DNA from 2 places in the Pantoea sp. BRR-3P genome. Region 1 is predicted to be linked to the other one. Evidence: predicted binding sites of a transcription regulator. Region 1 holds the regulator's gene; the other holds the start of a gene.

Region 1 (7,467 bases):
TAGGCGGTAAAAGTGAGGAACATCAGCAATACGGCATTAACCGCCACCACATCAGGACCAATGCGCGCCCCCAGAATGGTCAGGGATGCAAAGCAGATTTGAAGCATTAATGAGCGCAGCATGATGTCGCGATTAAGACGGAACAACCGCGCGGCATCGCCACGCCAGCTGCTTTTTAGTAGAGCGAAATGAATACCGCGCAGTTTGAGTACGCGCGCCACCATCCACAAACCTACTCCCAGCGTGACATATTCAGCCAGCGCCGTTGCCGCCGCTGCACCGGCCACTCCCCAATGCAGCTGAAGGACAAATAAAAGGTCGAGCAGGATATTCACCAGATTCCCGACGATAAGCAATACCATCGGCGCACGCGCATACTGCACGCCTAACAGCCAACCAAGAATAACCAGATTAGCCAAGGTGGCGGGCGCGCTAAGCCAGCGAATCTCAATGAAAATTTTGGCCTGCTGCTGCACTTCTGGGCTGCCGCCCATTAATGCGGCTGCCAAACTGCTTACCGGCGTTCGCAGCACCATAAATAGCAAACCAAAAACCAAAGCAATCAACAGCGGTTGGGTCAGGGCGCGTGCCAGCGCCGTTTTGTCATTGGCACCAAACGCCTGCGCGGTAAGGCCAGTGGTACTCATGCGCAGAAACAGCAAGAGCATAAAGAGAAAACTGGTTGCCGTGGTACCCACGGCGACGCCCCCAAGATAAATCGGGCTATCGAGATGACCAATAACGGCAGTATCCACCACGCCCAACAATGGAACGGTGATGTTAGAGAGGATCATCGGCAGCGCCAGCCGCCAAAGCGCTTTATCTGAAGGGGAAAACAGCTGCATCAGCCCATTCCGTTATTTGCGGTAACCAGCGTGATTGCGCCCGACAGTGCCGCAGAAAATGTCAAAAAGAAGAAACTAGCAGACTGCGGCCAGCGCAGCATACGCCGCCGCAGTAGGAGGGAATCAGGAACGAATCAGAGCCATTCGCCGTTACGCACGATCCCAACGGCCAGGCCTTCAACGGTCAGTGATTGCTCGCGGGTATCTACCACAATCGGTTGGAAATCGTTATTTTCCGGCAGAAGATGGACAATCGCGCCCTGCTTTTTCCAGCGTTTGACCGTGACTTCGTCATCAATGCGCGCTACGACCACCTGTCCGTTACGCACTTCCTGCGTTTTATGCACCGCCAGCAAGTCACCATCCATAATACCGATGTCTTTCATCGACATACCGCTCACACGCAGCAGGAAATCCGCGCTGGGTTTGAACAGGTTTGCATCCACCTGATAGTGCGCTTCAATATGCTCCTGTGCCAGCAGCGGCTCGCCCGCAGCGACACGGCCAATTAATGGCAAGCCTTCGCTCGGCTCTTCTTCCATTAATAAGCGAATCCCGCGCGATGCGCCGGAAACAATTTCAATTACGCCTTTACGCGCCAGCGCTTTCAGATGCTCTTCAGCAGCATTGGGCGAGCGAAATCCCAGTTGCGCAGCAATTTCCGCACGCGTTGGCGGCATGCCCGTCTGGTTAATATGGTCGCGAATCAGGTCATAGACCTGTTGCTGCCGTGCAGTTAACGCTTTCATCCCGCCCCCTGGTTGTTTATACAGTCGCTGTGAGTATATACAGGTATTGGCGAAATGAAAACCGTAACAGAGGGAAAAATCAGCGGTTTGATGAATCTGGAATGGCTATCTCAAATGCGTCCAGAGCAGCACGATCCAAACAAAAAGAGCCAGTAAGATAGTCAGCAATACCGCAGCCGAGCCCATATCTTTGGCGCGCCCTGATAAGGGATGTTGCTCCTGGCCAATGCGGTCAACGACGGATTCAATGGCACTATTAAGGATTTCGACAATGACAATCAGTACCACGGAGCCAATCATCAGCACGCGGGAAATGGCGTCTACATCCAGCCAACAGGCCACGATAATCGCCACCAGCGCGGCTATCGCTTCCTGGCGGAATGCCGCCTCGTGCTGCCATGCGGCACGCAGCCCCTGCCAGGAATAACCGGCTGCTTTCACTATTCTTACAATACCGGTGACGTTATTTGCCATGTTTATGGAACCCTTGATCTATTTTGACGTCAATGTGTGGGCAGTATGAGGTGGCAGAGCCACAGATCTTCGCTGCACTTTCTGGTATGCTTGCCGCGCTTTGCTAACAAGAGGCTTTAAGTTGTCTATGTCAGGTTGGCGTAAACTCTATTACAAATTATTGAATTTACCACTCTCTATTTTGGTAAAAAGTAAGGTCATTCCGACCGATCCTATCTCTGAACACGGAATCGATCCGACACGTCCAGTGATGTATGTTTTGCCTTATGATTCAAAGGCTGACTTGCTCACACTTCGTGCACAATGTCTGAAACACGATTTGCCCGATCCGCTGGCTCCGCTAGAGATCGATGGCACCTTGCTGCCGCGCCACGTGTTTATTCACGATGGCCCACGCGTTATTCCCTATTTCGTGGCCAATCCCGAATCGGTAAAGCTGTTCCACGATTATCTGGATTTACACCGCAGCAACCCGCAGCTCGATGTACAAATGTTGCCGGTCGCGGTGATGTTTGGCCGCGCGCCGGGACGTGAAACATCAGGTGAATCCACACCCCATCTGCGCGTTCTGAATGGCGTACAGAAATTCTTCGCCATTTTGTGGCACGGTCGCGATAGCTTTGTCCGCTTCTCGCAAACCGTTTCGTTACGTCAGATGGCGACCGAACACGGCACTGATAAGTCGATTGCACAGAAGCTGGCGCGTGTCGCGCGCATTCATTTTGCTCGCCAGCGTCTGGCCGCGGTGGGTCCACGTCTGCCTGCACGCCAGGATCTCTTCAACAAGCTATTGCAATCCAAGGCGATTGAAAAAGCGGTAGAAGATGAGGCGCGCAGCAAAAAGATCTCACATGAGAAAGCCCAGCAGAACGCCGTCGAAATGATGGAAGAAGTGGCGGCAAACTTCTCCTACGAAGCGATTAAAGTGACTGACCGCGTGATGGGCTGGCTGTGGAGCCGGCTGTATCAAGGCATCAACGTTCACGGTGGCGAGCGCGTACGTCAGCTGGCGCAGGATGGACATGAGATTGTTTATGTGCCCTGCCACCGCAGCCATATGGACTATTTGTTGCTTTCCTACGTGCTATATCATCAAGGCCTGGTGCCGCCGCACATTGCTGCAGGTATCAACCTGAACTTTTGGCCTGCGGGCCCGATTTTCCGTCGTCTTGGCGCGTTCTTTATTCGTCGTACCTTCAAGGGCAATAAACTTTATTCCACCGTGTTCCGTGAATATCTCGGCGAGCTGTTTAGCCGTGGTTACTCGGTGGAATATTTTGTGGAAGGCGGGCGCTCGCGTACCGGTAGATTGTTGGATCCGAAAACCGGCACGCTATCAATGACGCTGCAAGCCATGCTGCGCGGCGGCAGCCGTCCCATCACTTTCGTGCCAATTTATATTGGTTATGAGCACGTGATGGAAGTGGGCACTTACGCGAAAGAACTGCGTGGCGCGGCCAAAGAGAAAGAGAGTTTCCTGCAGATGGTGCGCGGCTTACGTAAGCTGCGCAATCTTGGTCAGGGCTACGTCAACTTTGGCGAACCGCTGCCCTTGATGAACTATCTGAACAAAAACGTGCCGGAATGGCGTGATGCGATCGATCCTATCGAACCCCAACGTCCAGCCTGGATGACGCCAGCCGTAAATGACATTGCGGCGAAGCTGATGGTGCGCATCAACGAAGCCGGTGCCGCGAATGCCATGAACCTGTGCGTCACCGCGCTACTGGCCTCACGTCAGCGTTCACTCACTCGCGAACAGTTGATTGAGCAGCTGGAGTGCTACACCCAACTGCTGCGTAACGTGCCCTATTCGCCGGAAGCAACCGTGCCGGATATGAGCGCCGAAGCACTGCTTGATCACGCCATGGGCATGAACAAGTTCGAGACTGAGCAAGACAACATTGGCGACATCATCATTCTGCCGCGCGAGCAGGCGGTGCTGATGACTTACTACCGTAACAATATCCATCATATGCTGGTGATGCCATCGTTGATCGCCGCCATCGTGCAGCAGCATCGTGAAATCAGCGAAGCAGAGTTGCTGCGCCAGGTTAGCCTGGTGTATCCAATGCTGAAGAGCGAGTTGTTCCTGCGTTGGGATAATGCTGAGCTGCCCGCCCTGCTGAATGCACTGTGCGTAGAAATGGCGCGTCAGGGGCTGATTACACTGCAGGATGGCCAGCTCAAAATGAGCCCGGCACGTCATCGTTCATTGCAGCTGCTGGCAGCGGGTATTCGTGAAACGTTGCAGCGCTTTGCAATTACCTTCGCCATTCTCAGCGCGAAACCGGCGATCAACCGTGGCACGCTGGAGAAAGAGAGCCGCACGCTGGCTCAACGTCTCTCAGTGCTGCACGGTATCAACGCGCCGGAGTTCTTCGATAAAGCGGTGTTTACCGCATTGGTACTGACGCTGCGCGATGAAGGCTATATCAGTGACAAAGGTGATGCAGATGCAGAACGTAGTCATATGATGTGGCAGATGCTGGCGGAGTTAGTGACAAGCGATGTGCGTCTGACAATTGAGAGCGCGGTCGCGCACGATTAATTTGGCGACCCGCGATAAAAAGGCGCACTTCGGTGCGCCTTTTTTGTTTACAGCAAATCGGCGAACGGCACGGTGCTGAGCAAGATGCCGATAAATAACACCATGCCCACATAGTTGTTATTCAGAAACGCCTGGAAGCAGGCATCGCGCTCGCGCTGAGCAATCAGCTTCTGCTGATGCACAAACAGTCCCGCGGCGAGTAACAGCGACCAATAAAACGCGCCGTTCAAATGGAGCATCATTCCGACCAACGCCATCAGGGCGAGCGTCGCCAGCTGCAGCAGACCGATAATCAGCTTGTCGTAACGACCAAACAAAATGGCCGTCGACTTCACGCCAATCTTCACATCGTCATCGCGGTCAACCATCGCATATTGCGTGTCATAGGCCACCGTCCAGCAGATATTCGCCAGGAATACTAACCAGCAAACCAAAGGTAAGGACTCACTAACTGCGGCCCATCCCATCGGAATCGCCCAGCCAAACGCCGCGCCCAGCACCACCTGCGGCAGATGCGTGTAGCGCTTCATAAACGGATACACCCATGCCAGCGCCAGGCCGCCAAAGGAGAGCAAAATGGTCATGGTGTTCATGGTCAACACCAGCATAAATGCCAGAATTCCCAGGCCGGCAAACAGCAGTTTGGCCTCCTTCTCAGTCACCGCACCGCTGGCCAGTGGACGTGAAGCGGTACGCTTAACATGACCATCGATTTTGCGGTCAGCGTAATCGTTGATCACGCAGCCCGCTGCACGCATCACAATAACGCCGAGGACAAATACCAGCAGCACCGGCAGCGGCGGAATCGCCATGCCGGAAAGCCACAGCGCCCACATCGTCGGCCACAACAGTAAAACGGTGCCGATCGGTTTATCGATACGCATCAGCCGGCGGTAAGCCTGCCATTTGGTCATGGGAAGAGTGTTTTGCACGGTCATTTATCCTTGGTCCAGCGCGCGATACAGCGGCGACGCAGGTAAAAACAGTTCAGTAAGCAGCAGCGGTTTGCCTGATAAACGCAGGCGGGAACGCCGTCCCCACAGATCACCCACCTGGCCTGCATCGATAAAATCGCGGCTCAAGGTAGAAGAAGAAAACAGGTAGCGGCCAAGAGGACGCGTACCCAGCTGTTGCAGCATCAGCTCCGGACCGTTCAGGGTGCTTTCCGGTACCACGGTTCGGCCTATCAACCAGGGTTCGCCATCGCCGCACAGCACGATTTCGCGTAGCCAGAACCGTTGGTCTGCCGGCAAAAACGCGGCTTCATCCGTCACTTCATCTATGCCAATAAAGTCTTCGCGGATGAGTTCAACGGTCACCTGGCGGCAATGCTGTTCGAAGCGACGAGTCATGGAATCCTCTTCCATCAACCAGTCAATTAGCGGGGCAGAAAGCAGCGGGGAAGAGGCTGGTAGCCAGTGCAGTGCGCGTAACTGGCGCAGCGCTTCATGCGACATCAGGGCATCTCCAGAAAAAAAGTTGCCCTAGTTTAGCGCAGAGCAGAATGCGTGGCACGGCTCGTTGTGCCACGTCATTGAAAGAATATTAATTACTCACGCTTCAGCCGGTTACTGTTCGCCAGCCACAGCGTTACCACCAGGATCAGGATCGCAGCTGAGTAATATAGCGTATCGAAGGGGTTTTTATGGTCGACGATGATCAGGCGAATAATCGCCGTAATACCAATGTAGATGAAATAGCGCAGCGGGAAGTGATATCCCGACTGAAAGTATTTCACAATCAACGCGATAAATTCAAAATAGAGGAAATAGATAACGATGCCTTCAATCAGCAGATAGGAAGACGTCTGCTCACCGGTGCTAAAGAGCACATTGGCCAGATGAATGGTTTCTTTGCCGAGAAACACCACGAGGATTATGGCAAGGATGATCAGTCCAATATTGAGCACCCACTGCAGCAGCAATGAAATATATTGCCCCACGCCTGATTTTGTTGTCATTTTTGCGCCTTAGTCTCCGCTGAACTGGTTGGCGCTATCATGCTGTAGTGTGATCAAAATCACAATATTTATACTTCGACATCCACGCAGAGCGCGTCGTAGCGCCAGAACTCGCAGTCACAATCAATGACGCGCTTGTGTTGATCGCGGTTGATGCGAGTGATCAGCAAGCCCGGCGTGCCGCTGGCCACATTCAGGGCAGGAGCGGCACGTGCCGGAAGCGGCCCAGGCAAAATGGTAAAACGCGCGCCGCCATAGCGAATGCCGTAACGCTGATCGTAGAGATCGGTAAGCGATCGCGTGAGGTCCTCTGCCATTAACCCCGGGAAAAAGGCTGGGTTGAGGTAATGCTCAACATACAATACTGCGCGTCCGTCGATACGCCGTAAGCGCCGAACGCGATAAACCTTATCGCCTTCCAGCAACTGTAAATGACGCGCAATCGCTAGCTGTGCGGGCACTTCACTGGCTTCAAGCACTTCGGTACTGGCCACGCGCCCTTGCTCAGCAGCCATGGCATGAAAGTGGCTGTGATGCGATGGATTGTAAACCAGACGCGGTGGTGCGATGAACCAGCCGCGACGCAGTTCACGAAAGATAATACCCTGCGCTTCCAGCAAACCGAGCGCCTCACGCAGCGTGATGCGGGTGGTGGAATAGTGTTCACTTAGGGCGCGTTCCGCAGGCAAACGACCGCTGGCAAATTCACCGTTTTCAATACGTTCCCGCAGCCCTGCCGCAATCACATCTGCCGTTTTAGACAACATTTTTTAGCCTCATTTTGGGGCAAATCTGCACTATGACAGTTCGATGACTACAATGTGACAAGGAACAACCCACGCTTTAGCGCGCTGTAACCGCATGTGGATCGTCGCGCCACACCACATT
Region 2 (7,467 bases), 1.2 Mb from region 1:
CCTTTGCGCTATTCGCATCCTTTCTCTCCCGGCTGACAGGCGCGGATACGCGCTCTGGCGGAGATGATTAGACGCCAGTGTCCGGCATCGCTAATGAGATCGATACTGCCAGGGCGTGCCACATCACGTCGCCCATAAAACCCCACTTCACCCGTCATGCCGGCAATGCGCACGCTGGCATGTGGCGGCCTGAATAGCCAACGAGATGCCAACGCACAGCCTTTCGCAGGCTTTTGCCCCGCGCCAAGGCAGCCGTTTTCCCCTGGCTGCAACCACAGAACAAGATCGCGATTGTGCCAGCTCGCGTAAGCGCGGGCCCGCAGCAGAAATCCCTGCAGTTGCGCAACGCTTTCGCGTAGCTGTTGATAGTGCTGCCAGCGCTGCCAGCCTTGTAAGGCACCCACGCTGAGTATGCCGGCAATCACCATCACCAATAACAGTTCAGGCAAGGTAAATCCGTGGTGAATGTTTCTGTTCATGCCGGGTAATTTGCCGGTTGGGATGACGCTCAACAAGCGGAGGATTAGTGCTTTGGAAAATGCTGCGCAGGAAATCGCTGAGAGGTGCAGAGAGATACAGATTTTTGCGAGGCGGATTCAGAACTGAGGTGCGGTTGGGAATTGAGGTGCGGTTGGTAAGTGGTCGCCATAAATGGCGACCCTACGGATAAATAGCGTTAAATCGCTACGGGTGCTTTAATCGCCGGATGCGGATCGTAGCCTTCGATGTCGAAATCTTCGAATTGATAATCGAAGATGGAGGCCGGTTTGCGCTTGATCACCAGCTTCGGCAACGGACGCGGTTCGCGCGTCAATTGCAGGCGTGCCTGTTCCAGATGGTTGCTGTAGAGGTGCGTATCGCCCCCCGTCCAGACAAAATCACCCACTTCGAGGTCGCACTGCTGCGCCACCATATGCACCAGCAGCGCATAGCTGGCGATATTAAACGGCAGACCGAGGAAGATATCGCACGAGCGCTGATACAGCTGGCAAGAGAGCTTACCGTTAGCGACGTAGAACTGGAAGAAGGCATGGCAAGGTGCAAGCGCCATCTGGTCCAGCTCACCCACGTTCCACGCCGAAACGATGATACGGCGGGAATCCGGATCGCGCTTCAGCTGCTCAATCACTTTGCTAATCTGATCGATTTCTTCGCCCGAAGCGTTGCCCCAGCTGCGCCACTGCTTACCGTACACCGGGCCAAGATCGCCGTTCTCATCGGCCCACTCATCCCAAATGGTTACCTTGTTCTCTTTCAGATAACAGATGTTGGTTTCGCCTTTGAGGAACCACAGCAGCTCATGAATAATTGAGCGCAGATGCACTTTCTTGGTCGTAACCAGCGGAAAACCGTCCTGCAAATTGAAACGCATCTGGTGGCCAAAAATGGAGAGCGTGCCGGTTCCGGTACGGTCGGCCTTTTCTGCGCCTTCATTCAGCACATGTTGCATTAAGTCCAGATACTGTTTCATTTTACCTCACGCGTTTGTTGCTGCGGGCGACGACGATACGCCCAAACCATCATAATCACACCGGCCAGAATCATGGGGATTGAGAGAATTTGTCCCATGCTGACGCCGCCTTCGAACAGACCAAGCTGCGCATCAGGCTGACGGAAGAACTCAACGATGATGCGGAATGCGCCGTAGCCAATCAGGAACAGGCCAGATACGCTGCCCATCGGACGCGGCTTGCGAATAAACAGATTCAGAATGATGAACAGCACAATGCCCTCGAGGCACAGCTCATACAGCTGCGAGGCATGACGCGGCAGCACGCCGTAGGTGTTCAGCAATTCCTGGTATTGCGGATTATTGGCCGCCAGCGCGATATCTTCGCTACGCGAACCCGGAAACAGCATGGCGAATTTGAAATCTGGCGCCACGCGGCCCCACAGTTCGCCGTTGATGAAGTTGCCCAGACGACCGGCACCTAAACCAAACGGGATCAGTGGCGCAATAAAATCGGCTACCTGGAAGAAAGTGCGTTTGGTACGACGTGCAAAGATCAGCATCACCACAATTACGCCGATTAAGCCGCCGTGGAACGACATACCGCCATCCCAGACCTTAAACAGATAAAGCGGATTCTCCAGGAACAGCGGCAGGTTGTAGAACAGCACATAGCCAATACGTCCGCCGAGGAACACGCCGAGGAAACCTGCGTACAGCAGATTCTCCACTTCCTCTTTTTTCCAGCCGCTGCCAGGTTTGTTAGCACGGCGCGTCGCCAGCCACATGGCAAAAATAAAGCCCACCAGATACATCAAACCGTACCAGTGAAGCGAAATCGGTCCGATTGAGAAAATCACCGGATCGAATTGGGGAAACGAAATGTAGCCGTTAGTCATCTTTCACCATCGTTCTTCTGCCCTTAAACGGGACAATAAAAGGCTGCGCATAATAGCACAGCCGGGTTGTACACAGGTCGGCAAGATGTAACCGTTAACGCCCGCCGCGAATCAGGCCGCCTAAACCGCGACGCTCCATAAAGGTTGAAACCAGGTGACGTACTTCTGATGCCGTATGCGCCGCCAATCCATGCTCGCTCAATTTCTGCGCTTCCTCGAAATCGAGATGACGCAGCAGATATTTCACGCGCGGCACGTTCTTGCCGTTCATGCTGAGGTGGTGATAGCCCATGCCCACTAACAGCGCGACACACATCGGATCGCCGGCCATTTCACCACACAAGCAGAGCTCCAGTTTGGCCTCGCGGGCTTCGCTGGCAATGGTGTGCAGCGCCCGCAGCATTGCCGGATGCAGCGAATCATACAGGTTCGCCACGCGCGTGTTGTTGCGATCCACTGCCAGCAAATATTGCGTGAGATCGTTGGTGCCCACCGAAATAAAATCAATGCGATCCGCCAGATGCGGGATCATAAATAGCATCGAGGGCACTTCGATCATAATACCAATCCGCGGCTTGGGAATCACATACCCCAGCATCTCTTCCACTTCACGACCAGCACGATCAATCAGACGACGCGCTTCATCGATCTCATCAATATGGCTAATCATCGGCAGTAAAATGCTCAGGTTGCCAGACGCCACATTGGCACGCAGCATGGCACGCACCTGCACCAGGAAGATTTCCGGCTGATCGAGCGTTAAACGAATGCCGCGCCAGCCAAGGCAGGGATTCTCTTCACTGATCGGCATATACGGCAGCTGTTTATCAGCCCCCACATCCAGCGTGCGTAGCGTGACCGGCTTATCGTAAAACAGCTGCAGCATGCCCTGGTACTGCGCCACCTGTTCCTCTTCGGAAGGGAAGCCGTTGTGCAGCATAAACGGGATTTCGGTGCGATACAGGCCAATGCCGTCAACCCAACTGTCGAGCGCCTGTTCATGTTCCGGGCTGAGGCCTGCATTCAGCATCACCTGCACGCGCTCGCCGCTTTTCAGCTCACCGGATTGCTCAACCACGCCTTCAGCCATTTTGCTCAGCGCGTTCTCTTCACTGATCAAACGCTGATATTCCTGTACCAACACCGGTTCAGGATCGATCAGCACTTCGCCGCGGTAGCCGTCAACAATCAGCAGCCGTTTGTTAAGCTGCGCGGGCAGGATATCCGCGCCCATCACGGTTGGAATGCCCATCGCGCGCGTCAAAATCGCCGCATGCGAGTTTGACGCACCGTCGCGGACCACCACGCCGGCTAAACGCTCCTGCGGCAGTTCGGCCAGGGTGGTGGCTGTGAGTTCATCGGCAACCAGTACGAAGCGTTCCGGCCAGGCATTGGTGCCCACCAGCGAATCATCGAGGTGAAAGAGCAGACGCTGACCGAGCACGCGCAAATCGCCGGCGCGCTCGCGTAAATATTGATCCTGCAGATTAGCGAACTGTTCGGCGAACTTCTCGATCACCGTCTTGACTGCCCATTCCGCGACCGATCCGCGATCGATCTCGTCAAAAAGATCTTTTTTCAGCCGCGCATCCGTGAGCAGATGCGAATAGAGATCGAAGATCGCCGCACTCTCTTTCTGCACGCTGGCGGCAAAGCGTTTACTGAAGCGGCGAAATTCGTTGCCCGCCTCACCCATTGCCAGCACCAGGCGCTCGCGCTCGCGCTGCACGTCCAGCGTGGAAGCGGCAGTGACCTGATCGAGCAGCGGCTGGGTTTCATCTACCCAACCTGGCGCAACCGCCACGCCAGGCGCAGCGGCAATCGCTTTGACGCGCGTCTGGCGGAATTGGCCAAACAGTTGGCCAAGCTGCGATTGCGACAGCAAGCCGGCCATTTGCGTGGCAAGCGTGACGAGAAACGACTCTTCGCTTTCATCGAACTGGCGGTGCTCGCGCTGCTGCACAACCAACACGCCAAGCAGCTGGCGGCGGCTGATAATCGGGACACCGAGGAAGGAGCGATAACGCTCCTCTTTAACAGAAGGAATGTATTTGAAGCTGGGATGGCTCTGAGCATCGGCGAGGTTGATCGGCTCGGCTAAGCGTCCGACAAGGCCAACAATGCCTTCGTCAAATGCCAGCGTGACCGTACGACCACGCGGCTTTTTTAGTCCGCGTGTCGCCATCAGGTAGTAGCAACGACGATCGTGATCGGCGAGATAAACCGAGCAAACCTCGGTTTCCATCGCAAGGCAAATTTCGTTTACCAGAATGTCGAGTGCTTCATTCAGACGTGGAGCACTCGCCACTTTTTCTACTATTTCGCGCAACTGAGTGAGCATAAAGGGCGTGGCCTATCCTCTTTTACGTCGTTGGGCGGCGTTATTGCGCTGCCCCGCACTCTCCTGCATAGACATCACCACGCCAGCGAATTCTTTCATTACGCGGCGATAAACATCGCGCTTGAAAGAGACGACCTGACGTACCGGATACCAGAAGCTAACCCAGCGCCAACCATCAAACTCGGGCGTGCTGCTGTGCTGCACATTGATCTTCGCGTCACTACACATTAACTGCAGAAGAAACCACTTTTGTTTCTGGCCGATACACACCGGCTTTGTGTCCCAACGCACCAAACGTTTTGGCAACTTGTAACGTAACCAGTTACGGGTTGAAGCAAGTATTCGAACATCTTTGCGGTGTAAGCCCACTTCTTCGAACAGTTCGCGATACATCGCCTGTTCAGCAGTTTCACCCGGATTGATGCCTCCCTGAGGAAATTGCCAGGAGTGCTGTCCAAAGCGCCTGGCCCATAACACTTGTCCTTGCCTGTTGCAGATTACGATACCAACATTCGGGCGGTAGCCATCATCATCGATCACTGGACTACCTCAAAGCTAAATTTGAATAGCCTGATTGTTTCACACTCCTTACAGGCGGTAAACCACTGGATACTGAGGGTGATAACGGAATAAAAACAGGATAACTCACAGAGATAAGCCAAGTTATAAACAGCAAGCGGGAATTATGGCCGATCTTATTCACCTTTTCTGTGGATAGCGTTGTGCAGAACACGGGAATGAAGTGAATAACCACTTCAGAAAACTCTTACAAAACAATAAGTGAAACGCACAAAAAAAATTATTTTTCAGCGAGTTATTAAAAAATCGTCGACTAAATCCTAAGAGGATCGTCCTTTACTCACATTTGCTTTTTGGCGATCGGTTAAAGATCCATCAGCGGCGTTTTTATCCACAGAGAATGCCCTAAACCTGGTCAAAGAAAGGAAAAAAAGCGTTCAAAACGCGAAAGTCAAGGCTGTAAATGGAAACAGGTATCTTCATAACCAGGGGTTATCCCACTTTTCTGTGGATAACTAGGTTCAACATCTGTTCATTGTCGATAACAAGCTGGGATAACCTTAATAGCACTTCTGCTGTTAACGGGCATCAATCTAAAAAAAGCACGCTGAATCATGCTATTATCACACTTATTCACGTATCTGCCATGTGGACAAATTCAGCCAGCTTTTACTGTTCACTCTTCAACCAATGTGAGTTTTACCATGCACTCCTCACCGTTATTGCCGTCGCCACCGGAAAATGAAGCGGAATTACTGCAGCGCGCACAGCGACTGGCCGGCCAAACATTTGCCGCGCTGGCGGCACAGCTTAACCTGCCCATTCCGCCAAACCTGAAGCGTGACAAAGGCTGGGTGGGTATGCTGTTAGAGCTGCATCTGGGCGCCAGCGCGGGCAGCAAAGCCGAGCAGGATTTCGCCCATCTCGGCATTGAATTGAAAACCATTCCGGTGGATGCGCAAGGCAAACCGCTGGAAACCACCTTCGTGTGCGTTGCGCCGCTTACCGGTAACAGCGGCGTCACCTGGGAAACCAGCCATGTGCGCCACAAGCTGGCGCGCGTGCTGTGGATCCCGATCGAAGGCGATCGTGGCATACCACTAGCCGATCGCCGCGTGGGATCGCCTTTGCTGTGGCATCCCAGCGAAGAAGAGGAACAGCAGCTGCGTGAGGATTGGGAAGAGCTAATGGATATGATTGTGCTGGGTCAGGTAGAGCGCATCACCGCACGTCACGGCGCCTGGCTACAAATCCGTCCTAAAGCGGCGAACAGCAAAGCGTTGACGGAAGCCATTGGCCAACACGGCGAGCCTATCATGACGCTGCCACGCGGTTTTTATTTAAAGAAAAGCTTCACCGGTCCTTTGCTCGCCCGTCATTTTCTAATGTAAATGCACTTTTCTGCCGATAAATTTTAGGAATGATGCGATTACTCCTAACGGCGAAAGCATTTATTACTACACTTTTGCTGTTGAAGTCGTTGGAAGGAGAGAAGAATGAAAGGGTTGGTAAGTGCAGTGGGTGTCATGTTGGCTGCGGTATTGATGAGTGGTTGCAGTAGTGATTACGTGATGGCGACCAAAGATGGTCGTATGATTATGACCGATGGTAAGCCCGCCATTGATAAAGAGACCGGTTTAGTGCAGTACACCGATGAGCAAGGCCATCAGATGCAGATCAATGGTGATGAGGTCTCGACCATCATTGAGCGTTAAGTGCCAAATTACATCGCCTGCACACGTTTTCTCCCTGTGCAGGCGATTTCCCGAACTTTCCCCCCTTCCTTCCGCGCCGCTTCACACGCTATAGTCCCACAGGACACAACATTCCCTTTCATAATGAAAATAGGATGCCGGCACATGCACTATCACCGTATTCCCCATAGCACGCTGGAAGTGAGTCAGCTGGGGCTTGGAACCATGACGTTTGGTGAGCAGAACAGCGAAGCCGACGCCCACGCACAACTCGATTACGCAGTTAGCAGCGGCATAAATCTGATTGATACTGCGGAAATGTATCCGGTGCCGCCGCGCCCGGAAACCCAGGGTTTAACTGAACAGTACATTGGTAGCTGGCTGAAAAAGCGCGGCAGCCGCGACAAAATCATTCTGGCCAGTAAAGTGGCGGGGCCAGTGCGCGGTGCCGATGCATCGATTCGCCCGCACCAGGCTCTGGATCGCAAAAACATCCGTGAAGCGCTGGATGCCAGCCTGAAACGCCTGAATACCGACTATCTCGATCTCTATCAGCTGCACTGG

Evidence for each region. Region 1 encodes LexA, which represses DNA repair genes until DNA is damaged. Its sites were predicted from a motif close to TNCTGTATGTACATACAGNA; they were not measured.
Region 2: a site for LexA is predicted at 5,665-5,684, ahead of mutH (DNA mismatch repair endonuclease MutH). Genes of this name have one in related genera too.

Annotation. Positions count from the first base shown of each region.
Region 1 is NZ_CP155066.1:3,692,206-3,699,672, forward strand. Features, by position in the region: gene dinF (MATE family efflux transporter DinF) at 1-845, opposite strand, end outside; gene lexA (transcriptional repressor LexA) at 980-1,594, opposite strand; gene AAGR08_RS17120 (diacylglycerol kinase) at 1,700-2,068, opposite strand; gene plsB (glycerol-3-phosphate 1-O-acyltransferase PlsB) at 2,196-4,619, shown strand; gene ubiA (4-hydroxybenzoate octaprenyltransferase) at 4,667-5,551, opposite strand; gene ubiC (chorismate lyase) at 5,558-6,076, opposite strand; gene psiE (phosphate-starvation-inducible protein PsiE) at 6,169-6,579, opposite strand; gene AAGR08_RS17145 (UTRA domain-containing protein) at 6,648-7,346, opposite strand.
Region 2 is NZ_CP155066.1:654,589-662,055, reverse strand. Features, by position in the region: gene AAGR08_RS03000 (prepilin peptidase-dependent protein) at 1-18, opposite strand, end outside; gene AAGR08_RS02995 (prepilin-type N-terminal cleavage/methylation domain-containing protein) at 9-479, opposite strand; gene thyA (thymidylate synthase) at 677-1,471, opposite strand; gene lgt (prolipoprotein diacylglyceryl transferase) at 1,468-2,349, opposite strand; gene ptsP (phosphoenolpyruvate--protein phosphotransferase) at 2,444-4,690, opposite strand; gene rppH (RNA pyrophosphohydrolase) at 4,703-5,230, opposite strand; gene mutH (DNA mismatch repair endonuclease MutH) at 5,914-6,600, shown strand; gene AAGR08_RS02965 (YgdI/YgdR family lipoprotein) at 6,706-6,924, shown strand; gene AAGR08_RS02960 (NADP(H)-dependent aldo-keto reductase) at 7,069-7,467, shown strand, end outside.